Regions from separate parts of the Arthrobacter sp. G119Y2 genome, predicted to be linked through region 1. Evidence: riboswitches for the same ligand, from Rfam matches in the RefSeq annotation. Region 1 holds a riboswitch; each other region holds the start of a gene.
What was found. A riboswitch is a leader RNA that binds a small molecule or an ion and turns the genes downstream of it on or off. The one in region 1 is predicted to bind thiamine pyrophosphate.

Region 1 (6,956 bases):
GTAGGCCTCGGCATCGACCGGGAGGATCACGGCGTCGGGCACTTTCCGGGCCGCGATGCGCAGCGGCATGCCGGACCCCACGCCGAAGGCCCGCGCTTCATAGGAGGCGGTGGAGACCACCGCCCGTTCCGTCGGGTCTCCGCGGCCGCCGACGATGACCGGCTTGCCTGCGAGTTCCGGGCGCCGGAGCACCTCGACCGCCGCGATGAACTGGTCGAGGTCAACGTGCAGAACCCAGGGGTTTCCCTTCACGGGACCAGTGTGCCTCTGCCGCAAGCCTCCGATCCAGACCTGGCCGCCGGGACTTCCCGGCCGGGTGCCGGATTCACCATTGCCCAACCATATTCAAGGAGCTATTTTTGCCGGTTCATGATCGCAATGTATGTGATGAGTGCGGCGATCGTAACGAAACAGAATGGAATAGTCCAGAGCGCCACCCCTTGACTTATGACGCCATTTGATAATAGCCAGAAGAGGGTGGCGCCGCAGACGATGAGAATGAAGATGGCCGCACTCTGCCATTTCCACTTGATCTCAGATTTTCGCGAATTACTCAATTCTTTCCCTTGCATGCTCACCTTACTGCTGGTATTGTCATTTACGTTATTTCGCCACATTCAAAAAAAGTTAAGAACCAATCTACATTGGAGATTGTAACTTATGAAAAATGCAGGCTTTAGAAAAATAACATCAACGGCCGACGCCACTGCGCTGCTTGCCACGGCGCTTGCATCGGCCTCAGGGCTGATTGGAGCGGGTCCTGCCAGTGCAGGAGTATGCGGACACTATGAGAAGACCGAGTACTACGACTCGACTATCAGCCTTCCAAAACCCTTCACTTGGAGTCCTTTCTCGGGGGGAGAGGCGAGTCGCTCACTATACCCACTGCACCAGCAATGGTTCGACGGTGAAAATCAGAGTCGATTACACTTATGCGTCCGAGGAGTTCTGCGTAACTGCAGGCGAAACGGAACTATATGCAAACCCCAGCCTTGGCGCACTGCGTTACGCGGTCGCAATCGGCGGCTGCTAGGTATTCACCTGCGCTAAGCATCCGAAACGACGTTGGCGGGATGTCGCTACTGGGGCTGTGGAACTTGTGTCTGACCGTTCCTCGGCCCCAGTTTTCGACTGTCGTCGTCGTGGTTCTCGCCGCGCTGAACACGCGCGTGCAGTTCTTCGCGAGCCTTGTGGCGATCTGCGTGAGAGTCTGGGCCAGGCCCAGCCTGTGCATCCCAACCGGCGGCGGCCAGTCCAGTTTGGCCGGCCGGCCCGCCGGTTGCGCTCCGGGCGTTACTTGGAGGTGAGCAGCTCCGGGTGGTGCAGCTTGGCCACCTGGGGGTGCGCCCGGAGCCAGCCCTTGAGGACATTGGAACCGTAGGACGCCAGCATGGGGTTTTCCGGGTCATCGGAAATTCCGCGTGACTGCGCCGCGAGTTCGGCGGGCAGCTCCACCGGATCAATGACGGCGTCCAGGCGCGGCGACCAGAAGAACGGAATGGCGTAGCGGTCCACGCCGGGGGCCGGAGCCGTCACGCGGTGGATGGTGGCGGAGAGGTAGCCCTGCGTGGCCACTTCGAGCATTTCGCCGAGGTTGACGACAAGTGCCCCGGGGATCGGCTCCACCGGAAGCCAGGTCTCCGACTCGTGCGGGCGGACTTCGAGGCCGCCCACGGAATCCTGCAGCAGGAGCGTCACGAAGCCGTAGTCGGCGTGCAGGCCCACACCCTGGGTGCCGGCTTCCTGAACCTCGCCGCCCACGTAGTGGGCCAGCTTGGCCATCCAGGCCGGGGAGCCTTCAAACGGTTCGGCGAAGTGGTCTTCGGGCAGCTCGAGGGAGACCGCGATGGCGCTGAGCAGTTCCGCGCCCACCTCAGACATAAGCTCCGCCCACTCCATGGACTTCTCCCGCAGCTCGGGAAGGACCTCGTCAGGGAAAAGGTTGGGGCCCTGGACCAGCCAGAACGGCTGATCGGACGGGTAATCCGCCACGGGTTCGCGTTCCGGACCGAAGTCGATCTGCTCGCGTGAATCCGGGCGGCCCTGGGTCAGCTCGGTCCCCAGCCGGGTGTAACCGCGGAAGTGCGGCGACTTGCGGTTGTCCAGCTCCAGCCGGTTCTCCAGCGGCAGGTCGAAAAAGCGCTTGGTGACGTCGAACAGGCCCTCCCATTTGGACTCACCGGCACCGTAGCCAACCAGCTGGAAAAACCCGATCCGGTGGGTTGCTTCGCGCAGCGCAGCAATGAAGTCGGTATTGAAGGAACCGTCGGCATTGCGGGCGGTGCTCAGGTCCAAAACAGGGATGGAATCGGGGATCGCAGTCATGGTTGCGAAGCTACCACCAGCTGCTGTCAAGTGAGTAGCAATTGTTACGTCGTCAGATGTCGTATCCACTCTGACCTGCGCGTTCTTTAAGTGCCGGGAGAGTCATGGCGTAACGATACGTCTTTCAGCGACATGTTTGCGGCGGCGCCGGCCGGAAATCACTGCGTAGTTCCGACGGGTTCCCAGTCGCCGCGGGGCCGGTGCTCGGGTTCGCCGGAGCCAACGGTCCCCGCCCGGGGAGAGGACGCCACGGCATGGCTGCGGGCCGGAATGCGGCCGGCGCGGAAAGCCAGACGGCCGCCGGCTACGGCATGCCGCATTGCCGCCGCCATTGCCACCGGATCCTGGGCGCGGGTGACGGCGCTGGCCAGCAGTACGGCGTCGCAGCCCAGTTCCATGGCCAGAGCAGCTTCGGAAGCGGTGCCGATGCCGGCGTCCAGGATCACCGGTACGGACGCCCGGGAGGTGATGAGCTCGATGTTGTGGGGATTGAGTATGCCGAGGCCGGTGCCGATCGGGGCACCCAGGGGCATGACGGCGGCAGCACCCAGGTCTTCCAGGCGCTGCGCGGTGACCGGGTCATCAGAGGTGTAAGCGAACACTTTGAATCCCCGGGCCGCGAGCTGCTCCGTGGCGTCCAGCAGCTCCACGACGTCGGGGAGCAGTGTCTCGTCATCGGCGATCACCTCCAGCTTCACCCAGTTAGTTTCCAGTGCCTCGCGTCCAAGCTCCGCTGTCAGCAGGGCGTCGCGCGCGGTGTAGCAACCGGCCGTATTGGGCAGGATCCGGATGCCGTTGCGCTCCAGCACCGCAAAAAGGGAATCGCCCTGCTGCGGGGTGAAGCGCCGCATTGCCACGGTGGTCAGTTCGGTCCCGGAGGCAAGCAGTGCCTGCTCGAGGGTGTGAAGGGAGGTCAGGCCTCCCGTGCCCATGATGAGCCGGGACGACAGTTCTGTGCCGTCAAGTTCCAAGTGGTCGGCTGTGAGAACGCTGGCCATGATTAGCCTCCCTGGATGGCGGTGACGATTTCAACGGTCTGTCCCTCGGCGACTGTCGTGCGGGACCAGGAGCTGCGCGGCACGACGGCGGCGTCCACCGCCACCGCTACGCCTAGGCGCCCGCCGTCGGCCGGACGGCCGTCCGGCAGCAGCGGGCGCCGGGTGGCGCCGGCGACGAGATCGGTGATCGTGGTCTCCCGCGGAACGTTCCTGGGGGTGCCGTTGAAGGTTATGGCGGGCATTACATGCTCCTGTTCGAGGTGGCGGGCGGCGGTGTGCTGAGCGGAGGTGTGGTGGGCGGCGCAGCGGCGGGAGCGGCGGCGGGCGGGTTAGGGCTGCTGTGGTCGAAACGGTGCGGGTCGGCAGCGGCCAGGAACCGGGCATCGGCTGCCGGGTTGCTGCCGCGCATGCCGGTGAGAAGCTGGGCTGCGAGGCGGGCAGCCAGCGGAGCCAGCAGCACCCCGTGCCGCGAAAATCCGGTGGACACCGCCACGCCGGGTACGGGCGTCCCGTCCGGCCTGCGCAGGGCGCCGAGGTACGGGCGGTCATCGGGGGTAGCGGGGCGGGCCCGGGCCATGACTTCGACCAGATCCAGGTCCGCAACTGCCGGTACGAGGGTCTGTGCGTCCCGCAGCAGGGCAAAAACACCTCCGGCGCTGGCCCCGTTCCGTCCGTCCTCGCGGGACGTGGCGCCAATGACGATCGTGCCGTCGCTGCGCGGCACCAGATAGACCGGTACGCCGTGAACCAGGCCGCGGACGGTGTGCTCGAGCAGGGGAGGCGCTCCCGCGGGCAGCCGAGTGCGCAGGATGTCCCCGTGCACGGGGCGCAGCGGCGGAGCATAGCCGGACGGCAGGCCGTGCAGCCGGCTTAGTCCGGTGCCCGCTGCCAATAGCGTCTGTGCGGCGGCAAGTTCCCTCCCGTCCTCCAGTACGACGCCGCTAACGGCTCCGCCTCCCCACAGCAGGCCGGTGGCGGAAGCTCCAATGAGCACGGCAGGGCCGCCGTCTGTCCGGCCGGAAGGACAACCCTCCGTCCCGCCGGGTGCCACCAGGGCACCGAGAAGGGCTGCGGTGAGCCGGCGGGGGTCCACCTGATGGTCGGAGGGAATGCGGAAGACGGACGAAAGGCGGGGACTGAGCGCAGGCTCCAGCGTGCGTGCGGTTCGTAGGGATACCTGCTCAACCGTTGTCCCGTAACTCATCTGCAGCAGGCGCAAATCTGCCAGCGCCTGCCGGTCGGCGGCATCGGCTCCGCAGACCAGGGTCTCGGTGCGCCGGTAACCAACGGACGCGCCCGCCGCTGCTTCCAGTGCCGAAACGAACGTCGGATATTCGGCCGCGGAGGCAGCCATCAGCGGATACAGGGGCTCTTGGCTGTACTGCACCTCGGAGGCCGGAGCCAGCATTCCCGCCGCGGCCAGAGATGCGCCGCCCCCGGGATCCGGGTCAACCACGGCAACTGTGCGGCCGCGCCGCCGCAGCTCCCAGGCTGCTGCCAAACCGATCACTCCGGCGCCGACCACTACGACGTCGACGGCGGGTGTTCCGGGGACGGAACGGGAGGGCTGGGGTGCAGGATTCACCGGGATGTCCTTTTCCTACGGCGGCATGACCCGCATCAGGTGTGGCGGTCGGCGCTTAAGCCCTCTCAGTCCCCAGAGGGACTCCCGCAGAACCGCTGCTTTACCAGCGTGTCAGGGAGCCTACCACGCCGGGAGCGGTCATCCACCGTCGCTTCGCGTCCCCGGGCGGGCTGGAAGGGCCGCCCTGCAGGGGCGAATCAGCGAATTACGATACACAAATATGCGCTAATCGCTTCGATGTGGTCTGATATCTACGTCAGTCTTAGGTAAGCCTTACCTTCCGTTAGCGATAGGAATGCAGTTGTCTCCCTCCCATCCTCCTCATGGAACCTCCCGCAGAACCCTTCTGGGCGGCGCCGGCCTGGGCTTTCTGGCCCTTGCCCTGGGCGCCTGTTCCTCCCGCGAAACGGTGGCCACCGCCGGCGGATCAGCCGGTTCACAGGGCTTCACCGTGACTGACATGCGCGGCGTGCAGGTCTCCTTTGACGCTCCCGTGCAGCGGATTGCGACGACGGTGATCCCCTCGCCTTCCATGCTCGCCGCGGTGGACGGCGGTTACGGCAAGATTGTCGGCATCAACGAGTCCACCGTCCAGGCCAACCGGCAGGGCCTGTTCGGGGAGATGTACCCGGAGTCGAAGACGACCACCACGGTTTCCCCGTCCAGCTTCACGCCGAACATTGAAACGCTCACCTCCCTGGACCCCGACGTCGTGTTCCAGTGGGCGGACCAGGGCGACGGCCTGGTGGAGCCGCTGGAAACGGCGGGCTTCAAGACCGTCTGCCTGCTCTACGGCACGCAGGAATACCTGGAAACCTGGGTCTCGCTGTTCTCGACGATCCTGGGCAAGCCGGAACGCGGCACCGAGATTGTGGACTGGATGCACGCCGAGATCGAGCGCCTCCGGCAGGAACTTTCCTCCGTGACGACCCCGGTGCGCGTGGTCCACCTGGGCCAGTCCGGAGACGGCTACTCCGCGTCGAACAAATCCTCCTACATGCACTACTGGATGGAACTGGCCGGGGGCCGGAACATGGCCGCGGACAACATCAGTGCCGAGAACGTGGTCAGCGCCGAGCAGCTCATCGAATGGGACCCCGAGGTCATCACGCTGGGAGGCTTCGACACCCGCACCCCGGCGGACGTGTACGCCGACAAGTCCCTGGCCTCCGTGTCCGCAGTGCGCAACCGCCGCGTCTACAAGGCTCCGCTGGGCGGCTACCGCTGGGAAGTCCCGTGCGCCGAATCTCCGCTGATGTGGCAGTGGGCCGCCGAGATCTTCCATCCCGGGCTCACCCGGCACAACCTCCGCGCAGCCATGCGCGAGAAGATCAGCTACCTCTACGGCTACGACATTTCAGAGACCCAGATCGACGCCGCCCTCCGCCTGGACCTGAACAGCGCAAGCACCGGCTACGAGGTCTTCAGTGCCTGAGACAAGGACGGGCACGACGACGGCGGCTGCCGCGGGTATGGCACCGGCGGCCCCGGCGGCGGCAGTCGAGGCTGCCGGCCTGCCCGTGCCGCCGTCGGCCTCTTCCCGGCCGGCCCCGCCCGAATCATCCCGCCCGCCGGCCCGCAGCCACCGGCTGCCGCTGCTGCTGTGTGTCCTGATCCTGTGCGCGGTGGCCCTGGTGTCCATGGCCGCCGGCCGGTACTGGGTGCCGCCGAACGAGATCCTGCGCATCCTCGCCAACGAGGCAACGGCACTCTTCGGCGCCGGCGGGGGAGAGGGCGCGCTGCGGCGGACCTGGACCGATCAGGAAGCCACCGTGGTGCTGGACGTACGCCTGCCGCGCGTCCTGCTGGCATTCCTGGTGGGCGGGGCGCTGTCCCTGGGCGGTGCCTGCCTGCAGGCCCTGTTCCGCAATCCGCTGGTTAGCCCGGACATCATCGGCGTCACCGCCGGAGCGTCCTTCGGCGGCGTGCTGGTGCTGACCCTTGGCCTCTCCGGCGGCTGGATGGTGGGCGGTGCGTTCGGCTTCGGCCTGGCCGCGCTCGCCGTCGTGCTGGCGCTGGGGCGGATGGGCGGAGCCGGCGGCCCGATG
Region 2 (6,956 bases), on a different contig from region 1:
AGCGTGCCATCTACTTCCCCAAGGGGCTGGGCGGCAAGCTGTACTGGTGGCTGATTGCCCCGTTCCACGGCCTGATTTTCCCGTCCATGGCCAAGAACATCACCAAGCACGCGGCCCGGCTGGCGGAGGAAAGCTAAGTCAGCCTTCCACGCGCAGGCCCAGGTTCGCCGCCAGCAGCGGCGCCAGCATCATCAGCTGCGCATCATCCACAGTGGCGCCGCCGAGACCGGGCAGATGCGTAATGGACCGGAAGTCTGTGGTGCGCAGGTCCACGTCCTGCAGCACGGCACCGGAGAGGTTCAAACTGCCGATGCGGCAGTTCCGGAAGGCCACGCGGGTGGCCTGAACGCCGTCCAGGTCCAGTTCCTCGATGGTGCAGCCGCTGAACAGCACGTCGGTGAGCCGGGAGCTGCGCAGGTTGACGAAGTCCAGCTTCCCGCCGTCGACGTGGACGGAGTTCCAGCCGTTGTCATACAGCTCGGCCGATCCCAGCCTGCTGCCCTCCAGCACCACGTCCCGGAAGGTGCTGCGCGGTGCACGGAACACCGGCGCGTACAGGCCGTTGAACCGGCAATCCAGGAACCTGGCTCCGCGCAGGCCGGTCTCCGTCATGGACACCGACGTGAATTCGCACTCCGTGAAGGTGCTGCCCTGCAGGTCGGTGCCGTCAAAGGACCGGCCGTCAAAAAGCAGTCCCTCGAAGCTGCCGGAGGCTTCGGGCGCCGCCGCATCGGTCAGTGCGTTCAGGCGGACCGGATCCAGTGCCGGTTCCCGCGTCTTTGCGGTGCTGTTTTTCCCTCCGGTCTTTCCTCCGGCAGCGCGGCCGGTGCCCGGCCGGCGCGTTGCGGGCGCCACGCCTACTTGCGCCGGCCGAAGATGAAGTAGGACAGCGGACCGATGAAGTTCACGGCGCAGGCCGCGGACCAAAGCGCCCGGGGTCCCCGCACCTCGGCGGCGGGACGGCGCCAGATGTCCGCGAGGGCAAGGCCGGCCAGGAGCACCTGGACGGTGGCTCCGACCCCAACCATCTTTTTCTGCTGGGCGGTGAGGTCCTTGGCGGAGTTTTTCTTGACCACTGTGCTCTCGTTTCTGTTGGGGATGCCGGGCGGGAGCTGCTGCCTCCGCCCGGCACCGCTGCTGTGCTTACGATTCTCCCGCGCCCGCGGCGAAAAACTCATACTCCCGGTGTGTCGATTCACGGAAGGCCGAGCGGGTGAGCTCCCGGACGTCCTCGGCGCTGCGGTCCAGCACGCGTTCCAGAATGCGCACCGCGGCTGCCGTGGACTCGTTAAAGGCGGGATCGCTGTAGGTGTTCAACCATTCGGCGTAGGGGTGGCCGGAATGGTTGGTCCCGGACAGCCGGGCGCCCACGTCCGCATAGACCCAGAAGCACGGCAGAAGGGCGCCGACCAGCCGTTCATATTCGTGGGCACCCCGAACCGGACCGGCACCGTCGGCGCTGCCCAGCAGATGCTGCAGATAGCCGCGGGTGACCGGCCCCGGTGAAGCTCCGCGTCCCGCGGCCCCCGTCTCCGGCAGCCACGAGGTGTGCAGCTCCATCTCGGTGGCCAGCGCGTCGTACGCCGCCCTGGCCCAAAACACCTGCTCTTCAAAGGCGGGAGCCAGTTCGCTGGCACGCGCCAGCGCCCGGGCGTAGCCGCGGAGATACAGGGCATCCTGTGCGAGGTAGAAGTCGAAGGCTTCCCGGTTCAGCTTTCCGCTGCCCAGGTCCCGGACGAAGTCCAGTTCATTGATTTCCGTCCGTACCGCGGCCGTCTGCTCCCAGAGCGCCCCGGTGTGCGGACCGGCCGCTTCCACGGGCGGTGTTTCCTTCACCGGTTCCTGCACCGTCCCCGCTGCCGGGAGGGGCTCCAGCCCGCGTTCCCACACCCCGTGGAAGTGGTGCACCGGCCCGTGGCCGGCACCGACGTCGAGCTCGTCGGCGTTTTCCAGCGCCTCCTGCAGCCAGGCTTTGGTCGCCGTTAGCGCCTGGTCCCAGCGGCCCAGGCGGGCATGGAACGTCGCCATGGCCGCGGACATCGAGCATCCCGTGCCGTGGGTGTTGACCGTGTCCACCCGCGGTGCCTGGACCTGCAGCACCAGGGGGTCCGCTGCGCCGGCATCCACCAGGGCATCGGGGCACCGGTCCCCCGCCAGGTGCCCGCCTTTGACCAGGACCTTGACGCCGTAGGCGGCAGAGAGGCGTTTGCCCTGTGCCAGGGCGCAGTCCCAGGACTCCGCGACCGGTTCCTGCACCAGCACGGCCAGCTCGGGCAGGTTCGGCGTCACCAGGTCCACGCGGTGCAGCAGCTGCCGCAGGGCCGCCTCCGCGCCGTCGTCCAGCAGGCGGTCGCCGCTGGTGGCAATCATGACCGGGTCCAGGACCACGGCGGGCACGCCGGCTTCCGCCAGCCACGCGTCAACGGTCTGCGTGAGATCGGTGCTGCCGAGCATGCCGATCTTCACGGCGTCAATGCCGACGTCGTCGCCCACGGCTTCCAGCTGTTCACGCAGGAAGCCGGCCGGCGGGGTGTGCACCGAGCGCACGCCGCGGGTGTTCTGGGCGACCAGCGCGGTGACGACGGCCATGCCGTACCCGCCCGTGGCCGCGATGGATTTGAGGTCGGCCTGGATTCCGGCGCCGCCGGTCGGATCGGTGCCGGCGATGCTGAGGATCCGGGGGATCCGGGGGGCCCTGCCGGCGCTCATGCGGGGCTCCCAGCATGCCAGGCCCGGACCAGATCCGCGGCTGCAGCCTGCGGATCGGCCGCTGCGCAAATGGCCGACACCACTGCGGCGCCGGTGGCACCGGCTGCCCGCAGGGCACCGATGTCCTCGCGCACGATGCCGCCGATGGCTACCACCGGCAGCGGCGCCCGCGCCGCGAACTCGGTAAATCCGCTGATTCCCAGCGGCTTCGGATGATTTGCTTTGGTGCGGGTGGGCCGGATGACCCCGGTCCCGAGGTAATCCACGGTTCCCGGCGGCAGCGCTGCGAGCGCTTCCAGATGCTCCGCGGTGTTGGCGGTCAGGCCGACGACGGCGTCCGGGCCCACGAGCGTGCGCACCAGCTCGGCGGGCAGGTCGCTTTGGCCCACGTGGACTCCGTGGACGCCGGCGCGGGCGGCCCGGGCCGCCAGGTAGATGTCCACCCGGTCATCCACCAGTACGGTGGCCCGGTTTCCTGCGGCTTCGGCGACAGCAAGGACCAGGGCGTAAAAATCAGCCGCCGAGGCGTTCTTTTCCCGTACCTGGATGGTTTCCACGCCGCCTGCCACTGCGGCCCTGACGGTCTCGACGACCCCGCGCGGCCCGCAAAGGACCGTGTCGGTCACCAGGTAAATGCCGCTGTTGCGGACGCGCTCCCGGGCCCGGGACACGTCAGCGACTCCGGCCTTCATGCGCTCACCAGCCGCTGCTTCAGGTCCTGCGCGTTGAGAGAGGCGAGGGCGTCGAGGAAGCCGACGGCGAAGCTGCCCGGTCCGGAGCAGGACTGCGCTGCCGGTTCAGCCGCAACGGTGTAAACGGCGGTTGCCGCCGCCACTGCGGCCAACTTGCCGCCGTCGCCGGCTGCGCCCAGGAATGCCGCGGTGACAGCGCCCAGCGCACAGCCGCCGCCGGTGACCCGGGTGAGCAGCGCATCACCGTTACTGACCCGCAGGGTCTGCACGCCGTCCGTGATCACGTCAGTGGGGCCCGAGACGGCGACAACGGAACCGTGTTTTTCAGCCAGCAGGAGCGCCGCCGGAAGGGCGCTTTCCGGATCGTCGGTGGCGTCGACGCCGCGGCCGCCGGACCCGAGGCCGGCCAGCGCAATGATTTCCGAGGCGTTCCCGCGGATGGCCGTCGGCCGCAGGGCCAGCAGTTCGGCCGCGAGGGCAGTGCGCACCGGCAGGCTGCCCACGGCCACCGGGTCCAGCACCCAGGGGGTTCCGGCATCATTGGCGGCTTCGGCGGCCTCCAGCATGGCCCGGCGCTGTTCCTCATGCGGGGTGCCCAAATTGATCAGCACACCCGAGGCCGCCCGGGCGAACGGTCCTGCCTCCCCCGGTATGTCGGTCATCGCCGGTGCCGCGCCCAGCGCGAGCAGAACGTTGGCGGTGAAATTTGTGACCACGGCATTGGTCAGGCACTGCACCAGGGGCGGTTCGGCGCGCAGGCGCGCCAGGAGGGTGGAAACGGTTAACGGTGTCAGGCGAATAGTCATCCGCGACATCCCTTCGCTAGTTCGAACTAGATCAGGTTCAACGGGTGTTATCTCAGCCTGTCGGCACCCCGTGTCACTGCAAAGCACTCTAGGCCATTTGCGCGCCCGTTCCCACCTGGGCCCGAGGGACCCCGGCCGGCGCTGCTCCGGCCGCCCTGCTTACGCCTGTCCGCCCGTCCGCCGGGTCCGCCGGGTCCGCCGGTTAGAGCGTGGAGTGGTCACCCAGCCGGTGATAGGTGCGGTTGTGGTAGACCAGCGGCTCATCCGGCGCCCCCGGGCTCAGGATCTCCAGGACTTCGGCAGTTACCAGTACGGAGGAGCCGACGGCGGTGCGCTCCAGGATTCGGGCGCGGAGGGCCCGCGGCACATCCCGCAGCAGCGGTTCCCCGGTGGGAAGCTCCTCCCAGGCCAGCGCCGAGGTGAAGCGTTCGGAACCCGGGCGGGCAAAAAGATCGGCCAGCCCGGCATTCCGGGCGCCCAGGAGGTGCACCACAATGGTCTCGGCAGAGGCAACAACGCCGGCTGAACCGGAGGCCGAGGCCAGCGAAAAGACCAGGATGGCCGGATCGGCCGAAACGGAAGACACAGACGATGCAGTCAGTCCCACCGGACCGGACCCGCCGTCGGTAGTAATGACGGCCACTCCCGCCGGATGGGCACGGAAGGCGTCCTTGAAATGGTCTGTGAGCATACGTCCTACGCTAGAACCTCAACAATGGTTGAGGTCAAATCGGAGCCTGCCCGCTGCGGCGACCCGCGGCCCGGCCGCAGCCGCTCATCAGTAGTCCAGGACGGGTGCACCGGTTCCCCGGCCGGCTGATTCGTCGTCGGGGTTTACAAACCGGCATTCGGCAAGCGAGAGGCAGCCGCAGCCGATGCAGCCGCCGAGGCGGTCCCGCAAAGCCTCCAAGGAGTGGATCCGGGCGTCCAGTTCCTGCCGCCACGCCAGTGACAGCCGCTGCCAGTCATTGTGATCCGGCACGGCGTCCGTCGGCAGTTCTTCCAGGGCGCGCGCAATGGTGGCCAGCGGGATTCCGGCGCGCTGGGCGGCCCGGATCACCGCAACCCGCCGGAGCACGGAGCGGTCAAAGCGCCTCTGGTTCCCCGCCGTGCGGCGGCTGGCGATCAAGCCCTGCCGCTCGTAAAAGTGCAGCGCGGAAACCGCCACGCCGCTGCGTTCCGCCACCTGGCCCACCGTCAGTTCGGACCGGGCGGAGCCGGGTGGGTCCGCTAATCCGTCGCTGCCTGCAGTCTTGCCCATATTCGCCTCCGTCCCTTCCATTATCGGTGTTCCGCGGGCGCCGCCGACATCCTGCGGGCTTTCACGGCGGGCAGCATCCGGGCTTTCTCGTCAGGACTCTGGCGGCTCCGCCGCCGGCGTGCCTACAGTGGCGCCCTGAACAGTGTCCGGGCGCCCGGTCCGGACCGGAAAGGCCGGCGTGAGCACTGCACCTCCCGCCGCCGGAACCCTGGTTTTCCTGCAGGGCACCGGCGGCCCCGATCCTGTTCCTGCCCGGATCATCCGCGAACAGTTGGTGCTGGAACCCGGTCTGGCCAACTACACCGTCCTGAATGTCGCGTGGGCCGCCGGCGCTGCTCGCGATGTCAGCGTGGTGCCGGCACTGCCGCCGCGCTACCGGGACAGCGCCGCCGCGGCGGAGCTGCCCGGGCCCGACGGCGGACGGGGCCTGGCAATGGCCGGAATGGATCTGCTGCGCGCAGCAGCGGCGCCCTGGCCTGCTGCTTCCGGGGCCGGTGCGGCCGCGGAAACGGATACGGCGGCTGCGGAGGAACGGGTGCTGGCCGGCAGCGTGCAGCGATGGGTGCTGGAGCTGGTGACCAATGCCGCCGTAGACCGACGCGTGCCGCTGACCGAAGCCGCTTCGGATTTTTCCCGCAGCATCATCTATTACCTCCGCCGCGGAGCCGACGCCCGGTCCGTCATTGCCAATGCCCTGCGCCTGTCCCCGCAGGACGCCCCGGTCATCCTGTTCGGGCACAGCCTCGGCGGGGTGGCGGCGGTGGATCTGCTGACCGGGCCGGAGTGGGACGCAGCCGGCATGCGGGTTGACCTGCTGGTCACCGCCGGCTCCCAAAGCCCGTGGCTCTACCTGCTGGGCGGGCTGGCCCTTGCCGGACCCGGAAAGCCGGGGAGCGTTCCGGTGCCGTGGCTGAACTTCTGGGATGAGCGGGATCTGCTGTCCTTTTGCGCCGAAAATGTCTTTTCCGGCGGCGCCGGGATCCGTGATGTGGAGATCACCTCGGGCGAACCGTTTCCGGCGTCGCACAGTGCCTACTTCACCGATCCGGACCTCTACCGGGCCATAGGCGAGGAGGTGGCGGGCGCGGATCCGGCCCGGGGACGCTCTGGCCCGGACGCCGGGGTTTAGTGTTCACTGGACTACATGAGAGCCATCTGGAAGGGCGCCATCGCCTTTGGACTGGTCAATGTCCCAGTCAAGGTTTACGCCGCCACCGAAGACCACGACGTCAGCCTGCACCAGGTCCACGAAAAGGACGGCGGGCGCATCCGCTATCAGCGCCGCTGCGAAATCTGCGGCGAGGTGGTGGAGTACAAGGACATCGCCAAGGCGTACGACGACGGCGAGCAGACCGTGGTGCTCACTGATGAGGACCTGGCCTCCCTGCCGGTGGAAAAGAGCCGGGAGATCGACGTCGTCGAATTCGTTCCCAGCGAGCAGGTCGATCCGATCCTCTTCAACAAGGCCTATTACCTGGAGCCGGACTC
Region 3 (6,956 bases), on a different contig from region 1:
TCCTCACCTCCATCGTCATCTCCTTCTCCGTGACCGCGTTCATGCTGGGCATCATTTACCGTTCCTGGGTGCTGAGCCGCCAGGATGAGGTCCAGGACGACATCGAAGACCGCCGCGTGGCGAGCCAGAGCAGCTTTGATGCCGAAGACGACGCCGATGTCCCCGAGGACACCACCGAATTCACCCCGCCCGAAGAGGCTGAAGAGGCGCCGGGCTCCCTGCGCGCCACCGGTCAGAGCACCAGCCCGGAGGCCAAGGAATGAACACGATAAGTCTGGCCCCGCTGGCGGTGGTCCTGCCGTTCTTCGGTGCCGCCCTGGCCTTCATCCTGATCCGGCACACGCGCGCCCAGCGCGTAATCAGCATCAGCATCCTGACCGTGACGCTGATCCTGGAAGTGATCCTGCTGTTCTCGGTGTGGGAGACCGGTGCGCAGGCGGTGAACCTGGGCGGCTGGCTGCCGCCGGTGGGCATCACCATGGTGGTGGACCAGTTCTCCGCGCTGATGCTGGTGGTCTCCTCGGCCGTTAGCCTGGCGGTCCTCATATACGCCGCGGGGCAGGGCATGACCGACGGCGACGAGGACGGGCCGATCTCGATCTTCCACCCGACCTACCTGATCCTGGTGGCCGGGGTGTCCAATGCCTTCCTCGCCGGAGACCTGTTCAACCTGTACGTGGGCTTCGAAATCCTGCTTACGGCCAGCTACGTGCTGATGACCCTGGGCGGGACCACGCCGCGCATCCGCGCCGGCGTCACCTACGTGGTGGTGAGCGTGGTTTCCTCGCTGCTGTTCCTGATCACCATTGCCATGATTTACGCGGCCACCGGCACGGTCAACATGGCCGATCTGGCCGTCAAACTGGGCGACCTGGACCCGGGCACACAGCTGATGCTGCACCTGATGCTGCTGGTGGCGTTCGGCATCAAGGCCGCCGTCTTCCCGCTGTCCTTCTGGCTGCCTGACTCCTACCCGACGGCTCCGGCTCCGGTGACCGCCGTGTTTGCCGGGCTGCTGACCAAGGTTGGCGTCTACGCCATGGTCCGGACCGAGACGCTGCTCTTCCCCGGCGACCGGATCAATACGCTGCTAATGGTGGTGGCGGGGCTGACCATGGTGGTCGGGATCCTCGGCGCGCTGGCGCAGACGGATATCAAGCGAATGCTCTCCTTCACCCTGGTCAGCCACATCGGCTACATGGTGTTCGGGCTGGCCGTGGGATCGGTGATCGGCATTGGATCCGCCGTGTTCTACGTGGTCCACCACATTACGATCCAGACCTCGCTGTTCCTGGTCACAGGCCTGATTGAGCGCCGCGGCGGCACCGCCAACATGGACCGGCTGGGCGGGCTGGCCAAGCTGTCCCCGCTGCTGGCCGTGCTGTACTTCATTCCGGCCATCAACCTCGGCGGGATTCCGCCGTTCTCCGGCTTCCTCGGCAAGCTCGGGCTCATGGAGGCCGGCGTGGACCTGGGTACTCCGCTGGCCTACGTCCTGGTAGCCGCCAGCGTGCTGACCAGCCTCCTGACCCTGCTCGTGATGGCCCGCGTCTGGAACCGGGCATTCTGGCGGACACCGGAGGACGCAGTGCACCCCGACCCCATCCTGCTGGCCACGGGCGTCGGCGGCTCTTCGCTGCGCAACTCCGGCGACGTTACCGAGAAGTCCTCGGGGAAGTTCGCCGGCCGCGACGCCGTCGACCTGCTGCCGCGGACCATGGTGTATCCCACCGTGGGGCTCGTGGCACTGGGTGTTTCGCTCAGTGTCCTGGCCGGGCCGCTGTTCTCGCTCAGCGACGACGCGGCACAGGACCTGCTGGACCGCACGCCCTACATTGAAGCCGTTTTGGGAGAGGGGGCTAACCGATGACCCGCAAAGCCCAAATGCGCAAGCGCCCGCGCGTGCCGCTGCTCAAGGAAATCCCGCTGCTGATCTGGCTGGTGTTCCTCTGGGGCGCCCTCTGGCAGGATTTCAGCGCCGGCAACCTGGTCTTCGGTGCGGTTATCGCTTTCATCGTGGCCAACATCTTCTACCTGCCGCCGGTGGAGCTCAGCGGCCGGTTCAACCCGGTTTATGCGCTGGGCTTCGCGGTCCGCTTCTTCTACAAGCTGGTCCACGCCAGCTTCGAAGTGCTGTGGCTGTCCGTTGCTAAGGGTCCGTACATCAAGAACGCCGTGGTGGGCGTGAAACTGCGCAGCCACTCGGACCTTCTGGTCACGGCCACCGGCCACGCGCTGTCGCTGATCCCCGGTTCCCTGGTGGTGGAGGTGGACCGGTCCACCTCCACGCTGTACCTGCACTGCCTGAACGTTTCCACCCCCGAACACGCGGACAAGGTCCGCAAGGACGTCCGGGACACCGAATCCTGGCTGATCCGCAGCATCGGCACCCGCGAGGACCTGGAAGTCTTGAAGGCTGAAGAAGCGTTGTCCCGAGGAGAAGCCGCCGTGCCGGGCGGTACCGCTGCAACCAGCAAGGGAGCCCCGTCATGATGACCGTTTTTGTGGTCCTGGTGTCCATCATGCTGTCGGCCGCAGCGGCCGGTGCGATTTTCCGGATCGCCCGCGGACCGTCCATTCTGGACCGGGTGCTGGCAGCCGATGTCCTGCTGGCAATCGTTGGTGCCGCTCTCGCAACGGACATGATCGTGAACAAGAACCTCAACTTCCTGGCGCTCCTGGTGTCCGTCTCGCTGATCGGCTTCATCGGCTCCGTGACGGTTGCCCGCTTCGTTACGGACAGGAGATAACCGGTGAACCAGGAACTGAAAGACGTCATTGTCGGAGTCCTGATGCTCGGCGGTGCCCTGATGTCGCTGGCCGCAGCCATTGGCCTCACGCGTTTCCCCGACCTCATGAGCCGGATGCACGCCGCCTCCAAACCCCAGGTGCTGGGCCTGCTGCTGTTCCTGCTGGCCATGGCCGTGCAGTTTGAAAGCTGGGTCCTGCTGCCGGTCCTTGCCGTGTGCTGGCTGTTCATGCTCCTCACCGCCCCGGTCTCCGCCCACATGATTGGCCGCGCGGGTTACCGCACCAAGCACCTGCGGCCGGAGCTGCTGACGATCGACGAGCTCGACGACGTTGTGGCGCGGGCGCAGGAGCTGCTGCTGCAGGCCAACGCCGGAACCGCCGGGGATGACAGCGACAGTGAAGACCCGCGCGTGGACGACGACCCCGGCGAACACCCGCCGGCCGGCTCGCTGGACGACGACGCCGTACCCGTTACTCCGGCCCGGGCTCCCGAGGCGCAGCCCGGGGCTGTATCCGGAGCCGAAGCGGAAAACAATCAGGGCGCCCGCCGCCCGGGACACAGTCCCGAGGGCTGAGCGCCCCGAAGTAAGGCGGAGGACGCCTAGACGATTTCCGGCGTCTTCTGGTAGCGCTGGATGGCGCGCTGGGTGCCCCGGTTCGTCAGCACGCGGATGCCCTGGCTGACGGCACCGGATACGACGGCGAAGATCACCGCGGTGCGCAGGCTCACGTCCAGGACACCGTCCTTGTCGCGGGGCGGCTCGTTGCCCGTGACGCGGGTCCAGACAAAGTCCAGGATCTTGGCGGACAGGAGACCGGCGCCGATGCTGGCACCGGTGGCGAGCAGTTTGAGGATCAGGTTCATGATGCTCCTAGGGTTGAAGGCCTTTTCCCTAACCCTACCCGCCGATCCTCCCCTTCGGGCCGTTCCGTGTGTACAGTGGGAGGCGCAAACATACGACAGGGGAGCGCCTCTGCCCTTGCTCTCTGCCCGGGATTACAGCCGGTCAGAAAGAACAAGGAAAGACCAACGGCGCTGAGAGTGCGGACATCCGCAGACCCTCGAACCTGATCCGGTTAGTACCGGCGCTAGGGAGTCGAGATCTCACGGGACCTCACGGCAGTCCGCCGTGGACGGTCCCTCCCCTCCTGTACCTCAGGAGGATTTTTTTATGCAGCAGAACCGTTTCCAGCAGCAGTTGTCATCCCTCCGGCGCCCGTGGCGGGTGGTGGATATTGTGGTCGCCTCTGTGCTGGGCGTGGCAGTAGGCGTAATTTTTTGGGCCTGGTCCCTGGGCTACGCCGGCGTTGAAGCCCTGATCCTTGCTTTCCCTCCGCTCGGCGGGCTGTACACCGGCGGATGGTTGATCGCCGGCGTTCTCGGTGCGCTCATTATCCGCAAACCCGGCGCTGCAATTTACTGCGAAGTCCTCGCCGCCGCAGTTTCCGGCGTGCTGGGCACCCAGTTCGGCCTGTCAGTGCTGCTCTCCGGCTTCATCCAGGGCCTCGGCGCGGAACTGGTGTTCCTGGCGTTCCTTTACCTCCGGTACACGCTGCCCGTGGCGGTGCTGGCCGGACTTGTCTCGGGAATCTTCCTCGGCGTCAGTGAAAGCATCCTCTACAAGCCGGAATGGGCCTTCCAGTGGCAGGCGCTGTACACGCTGTTCGCCGCCGTCTCCGGAGCCGTCATTGCCGGATTTGTCTCCTGGCTGATCGCCCGGGCGCTGGCCCGCACCGGAGTGCTGGCCCCGTTTGCGTCCGGACGGGCTGCGGACGTTCGCTCCCATGCACGCGCCTAGGCGGTCCCCGGCCGGAGCTCCCGCAGCGGTCCGAGCCCGCGACTACAGCTGGCGGCACTCCGGGCGCAGCACCCCGGCCGTCTCCTCCCTGTCACTGGACATTGAGGCCGGCGAAAAGGTGCTGCTGCTCGGGGCCTCCGGCGCCGGCAAATCCACCCTGCTGCATGCCCTCGCCGGCGTGCTGGGCGAAGGGTCCGGCCCCGATGCCGCGGGCGAGGAGCACGGCACCCTGACCCTGGACGGGGAAACTCCGCTGAAGGCCCGCGGCCGGGCCGGGCTCGTGCTGCAGGATCCCGACTCCCAGCTGGTGCTCTCCCGGGTGGGCGACGAAGTGGCGTTCGGCGCCGAAAACCTCCGGGTGCCGCCGCAGGAGATTTGGGAACGGGTCCGGGCGAGCCTGGACGACGTCGGGCTCCGGGTTCCGCTGCACCATCCCACCGCAGCCCTGTCCGGCGGGCAGAAACAGCGGCTGGCTCTGGCATCGGTGCTGGCCATGCGGCCCGGGCTGCTGCTGCTCGATGAACCCACGGCCAACCTGGACCCGGCGGGAGTGCTGGAGGTCCGCGCCGCCGTCGAACGCGTCCTGGAACGCACCGGCGCCACGCTCATCGTGGTGGAACACCGCGTTTCAGTGTGGGCCGACGTCGTGGACCGCGTGGTGGTCCTGGCGGCCGACGGCGGAATCCTCGCCGACGGACCGCCCTCGAAGGTCCTCACCGATCCGTCCAACCGGGACCGCCTCCGCGCCGCGGGGGTCTGGCTGCCCGGAGTGCGGCCGGCCGTTGGCGGTCCGGCGGCCGGAACACCGGGGGAACTCCTGCTCGAAGCCCGCGGTCTCGGCGCCGGACGCTCCAAGCGGGCACCGGCTGTTGTGGGAGACGTGGACCTGGCGCTGCCGGCCGGAACCGCCCTGGGGATCACCGGTCCCAACGGGGCCGGAAAGTCCACGCTGGCGCTGACCCTGGGCGGGCTGCTGAAGCCCGTCGCCGGCGCCCTGCGTGCCGCCCCCGCACTGGCCGGTGCTGCAGGGCCCGATCCTGCGCGGTGGAAATCAACGGACCTGGTGACCCGGATCGGCACCGTTTTCCAGGAACCCGAGCACCAGTTCCTCGCGGCAACGGTGCGGGAGGAACTGGCCTTCGGACCCCGGCGCACGGGGCGGAAGTCCGAAGCGCAGGTAGCCGGGCTGGTGGCTTCCCTGGCCGACCGGCTGCGGTTGTCCGCGCTGCTGGACGCCAACCCGTTCACCCTCTCCGGCGGAGAGAAGCGCCGCCTCTCCGTCGCCACGATGATCGCCACCGACCCCGCTGTGCTTCTCCTGGACGAACCCACCTTCGGGCAGGACGCGAACACCTGGGCCGAGCTCGTGGCACTGCTCCGTACGCTGGTGGCTGACGGCACGGCGGTGGTCTCCGTGACCCACGACGCCGAATTCCTGGCTGCCCTGGGCGGCAGCCTCCTGCGGGTGGAACACGGCACCGCCCGGGCCGGAGCGCTGCTGTGAAACGCTCGGAAGAATTGAGTTTCACAGCACAGCACCAGGAACCCGCCGACCTGAGCAACCCCTCCCGGCGGCCGGCCGGAACGTTGCTGGAACGGGCCAATCCGCTGTCCAAGCTGGCTGCGGCGCTGGCTCTGACAGTGGCTGTGCTGGTGAGCGTGGACTGGATCAGTGCCTCAATAGTCCTGGCGTCCGAGCTGGTCCTGCTGCCGCTGCTGCGGATTGAGCCGCTGACGCTGCTCAAGCGCATCTGGCCGTTGCTTGTTGCTGCCCTCATCGGCGCCTACGGCACCGCACTGCTGGCCGAAAAGACCGGAGTGGTGCTGCTGGACGCCGGGCCGCTGCTGTTCACATCGGATTCGGTGGAGGCAGGCATCGCGATTGGACTGCGGGGGCTGGCGATCGCCCTGCCCGGAATCTATCTGCTGGTCTCCACGGACCCGACGGATCTGGCGGATGCGCTGGCCCAGAAGCTGCGGCTGCCGCACCGCTTCGTGCTCGGCGCGCTGGCTGCCATGCGGCTGGTCGGCCTGCTGGTCTCGGAATGGCAGACCCTGGGCATGGCCCGGCACGCACGCGGGATCGGCTCGGACGCAGGGCCGCTGGCCCGTGCCCGGTCCTTCCTCGGGCAGTCGGTGGCGCTGCTGGTCCAGGCGGTGCGCCGCGCCATTCGGCTGGCAGCGGCCATGGAGGCGCGCGGCTTTGGCAGCGGCGAGCGGACCTGGGCGCGGACGTCCGTGTTCACCGGCCTGGATATCTGGGTGGCTCTGTACGGGGTGGTGTCTGCCGGCGCTGCACTGGCTGCCGCCGTGGCGGCGGGGACGTTCAACTTCATCCTCACCTAGGCCGGCCGGGGGCCCGGCCGGGGACCCGGGGCGCCCGCGCCGGGGCGCCCCGGCGGCGGC

Region 2: another riboswitch for thiamine pyrophosphate. It lies ahead of thiM (hydroxyethylthiazole kinase); the one in region 1 lies ahead of WKB88_RS14995 (FAD-dependent oxidoreductase).
Region 3: another riboswitch for thiamine pyrophosphate. It lies ahead of WKB88_RS14030 (ECF transporter S component); the one in region 1 lies ahead of WKB88_RS14995 (FAD-dependent oxidoreductase).

What each region holds. Positions count from the first base shown of each region.
Region 1 covers NZ_JBBPFS010000007.1:31,485-38,440, forward strand. The annotation lists gene WKB88_RS14975 (DNA polymerase IV) at 1-252, opposite strand, end outside; gene WKB88_RS18250 (DUF6355 family natural product biosynthesis protein) at 788-1,033, shown strand; gene WKB88_RS14980 (isopenicillin N synthase family dioxygenase) at 1,294-2,325, opposite strand; gene WKB88_RS14985 (thiazole synthase) at 2,484-3,323, opposite strand; gene thiS (sulfur carrier protein ThiS) at 3,326-3,565, opposite strand; gene WKB88_RS14995 (FAD-dependent oxidoreductase) at 3,565-4,908, opposite strand; TPP riboswitch at 4,903-5,006, opposite strand; gene WKB88_RS15000 (ABC transporter substrate-binding protein) at 5,204-6,343, shown strand; gene WKB88_RS15005 (FecCD family ABC transporter permease) at 6,336-6,956, shown strand, end outside.
Region 2 covers NZ_JBBPFS010000004.1:335,282-342,237, reverse strand. The annotation lists gene WKB88_RS10940 (SDR family oxidoreductase) at 1-137, shown strand, start outside; gene WKB88_RS10935 (pentapeptide repeat-containing protein) at 139-855, opposite strand; gene WKB88_RS10930 (PLDc N-terminal domain-containing protein) at 858-1,076, opposite strand; gene WKB88_RS10925 (bifunctional hydroxymethylpyrimidine kinase/phosphomethylpyrimidine kinase) at 1,144-2,709, opposite strand; gene thiE (thiamine phosphate synthase) at 2,706-3,401, opposite strand; gene thiM (hydroxyethylthiazole kinase) at 3,398-4,216, opposite strand; TPP riboswitch at 4,199-4,288, opposite strand; gene WKB88_RS10910 (flavin reductase family protein) at 4,410-4,898, opposite strand; gene soxR (redox-sensitive transcriptional activator SoxR) at 4,986-5,468, opposite strand; gene WKB88_RS10900 (hypothetical protein) at 5,647-6,597, shown strand; gene ku (non-homologous end joining protein Ku) at 6,613-6,956, shown strand, end outside.
Region 3 covers NZ_JBBPFS010000006.1:80,689-87,644, forward strand. The annotation lists gene WKB88_RS14000 (Na(+)/H(+) antiporter subunit C) at 1-263, shown strand, start outside; gene WKB88_RS14005 (Na+/H+ antiporter subunit D) at 260-1,870, shown strand; gene WKB88_RS14010 (Na+/H+ antiporter subunit E) at 1,867-2,493, shown strand; gene WKB88_RS14015 (monovalent cation/H+ antiporter complex subunit F) at 2,490-2,750, shown strand; partial or broken gene mnhG (monovalent cation/H(+) antiporter subunit G) at 2,754-3,095, shown strand; gene WKB88_RS14025 (DUF4235 domain-containing protein) at 3,353-3,616, opposite strand; TPP riboswitch at 3,704-3,864, shown strand; gene WKB88_RS14030 (ECF transporter S component) at 3,924-4,550, shown strand; gene WKB88_RS14035 (ABC transporter ATP-binding protein) at 4,537-6,054, shown strand; gene WKB88_RS14040 (energy-coupling factor transporter transmembrane component T family protein) at 6,105-6,896, shown strand.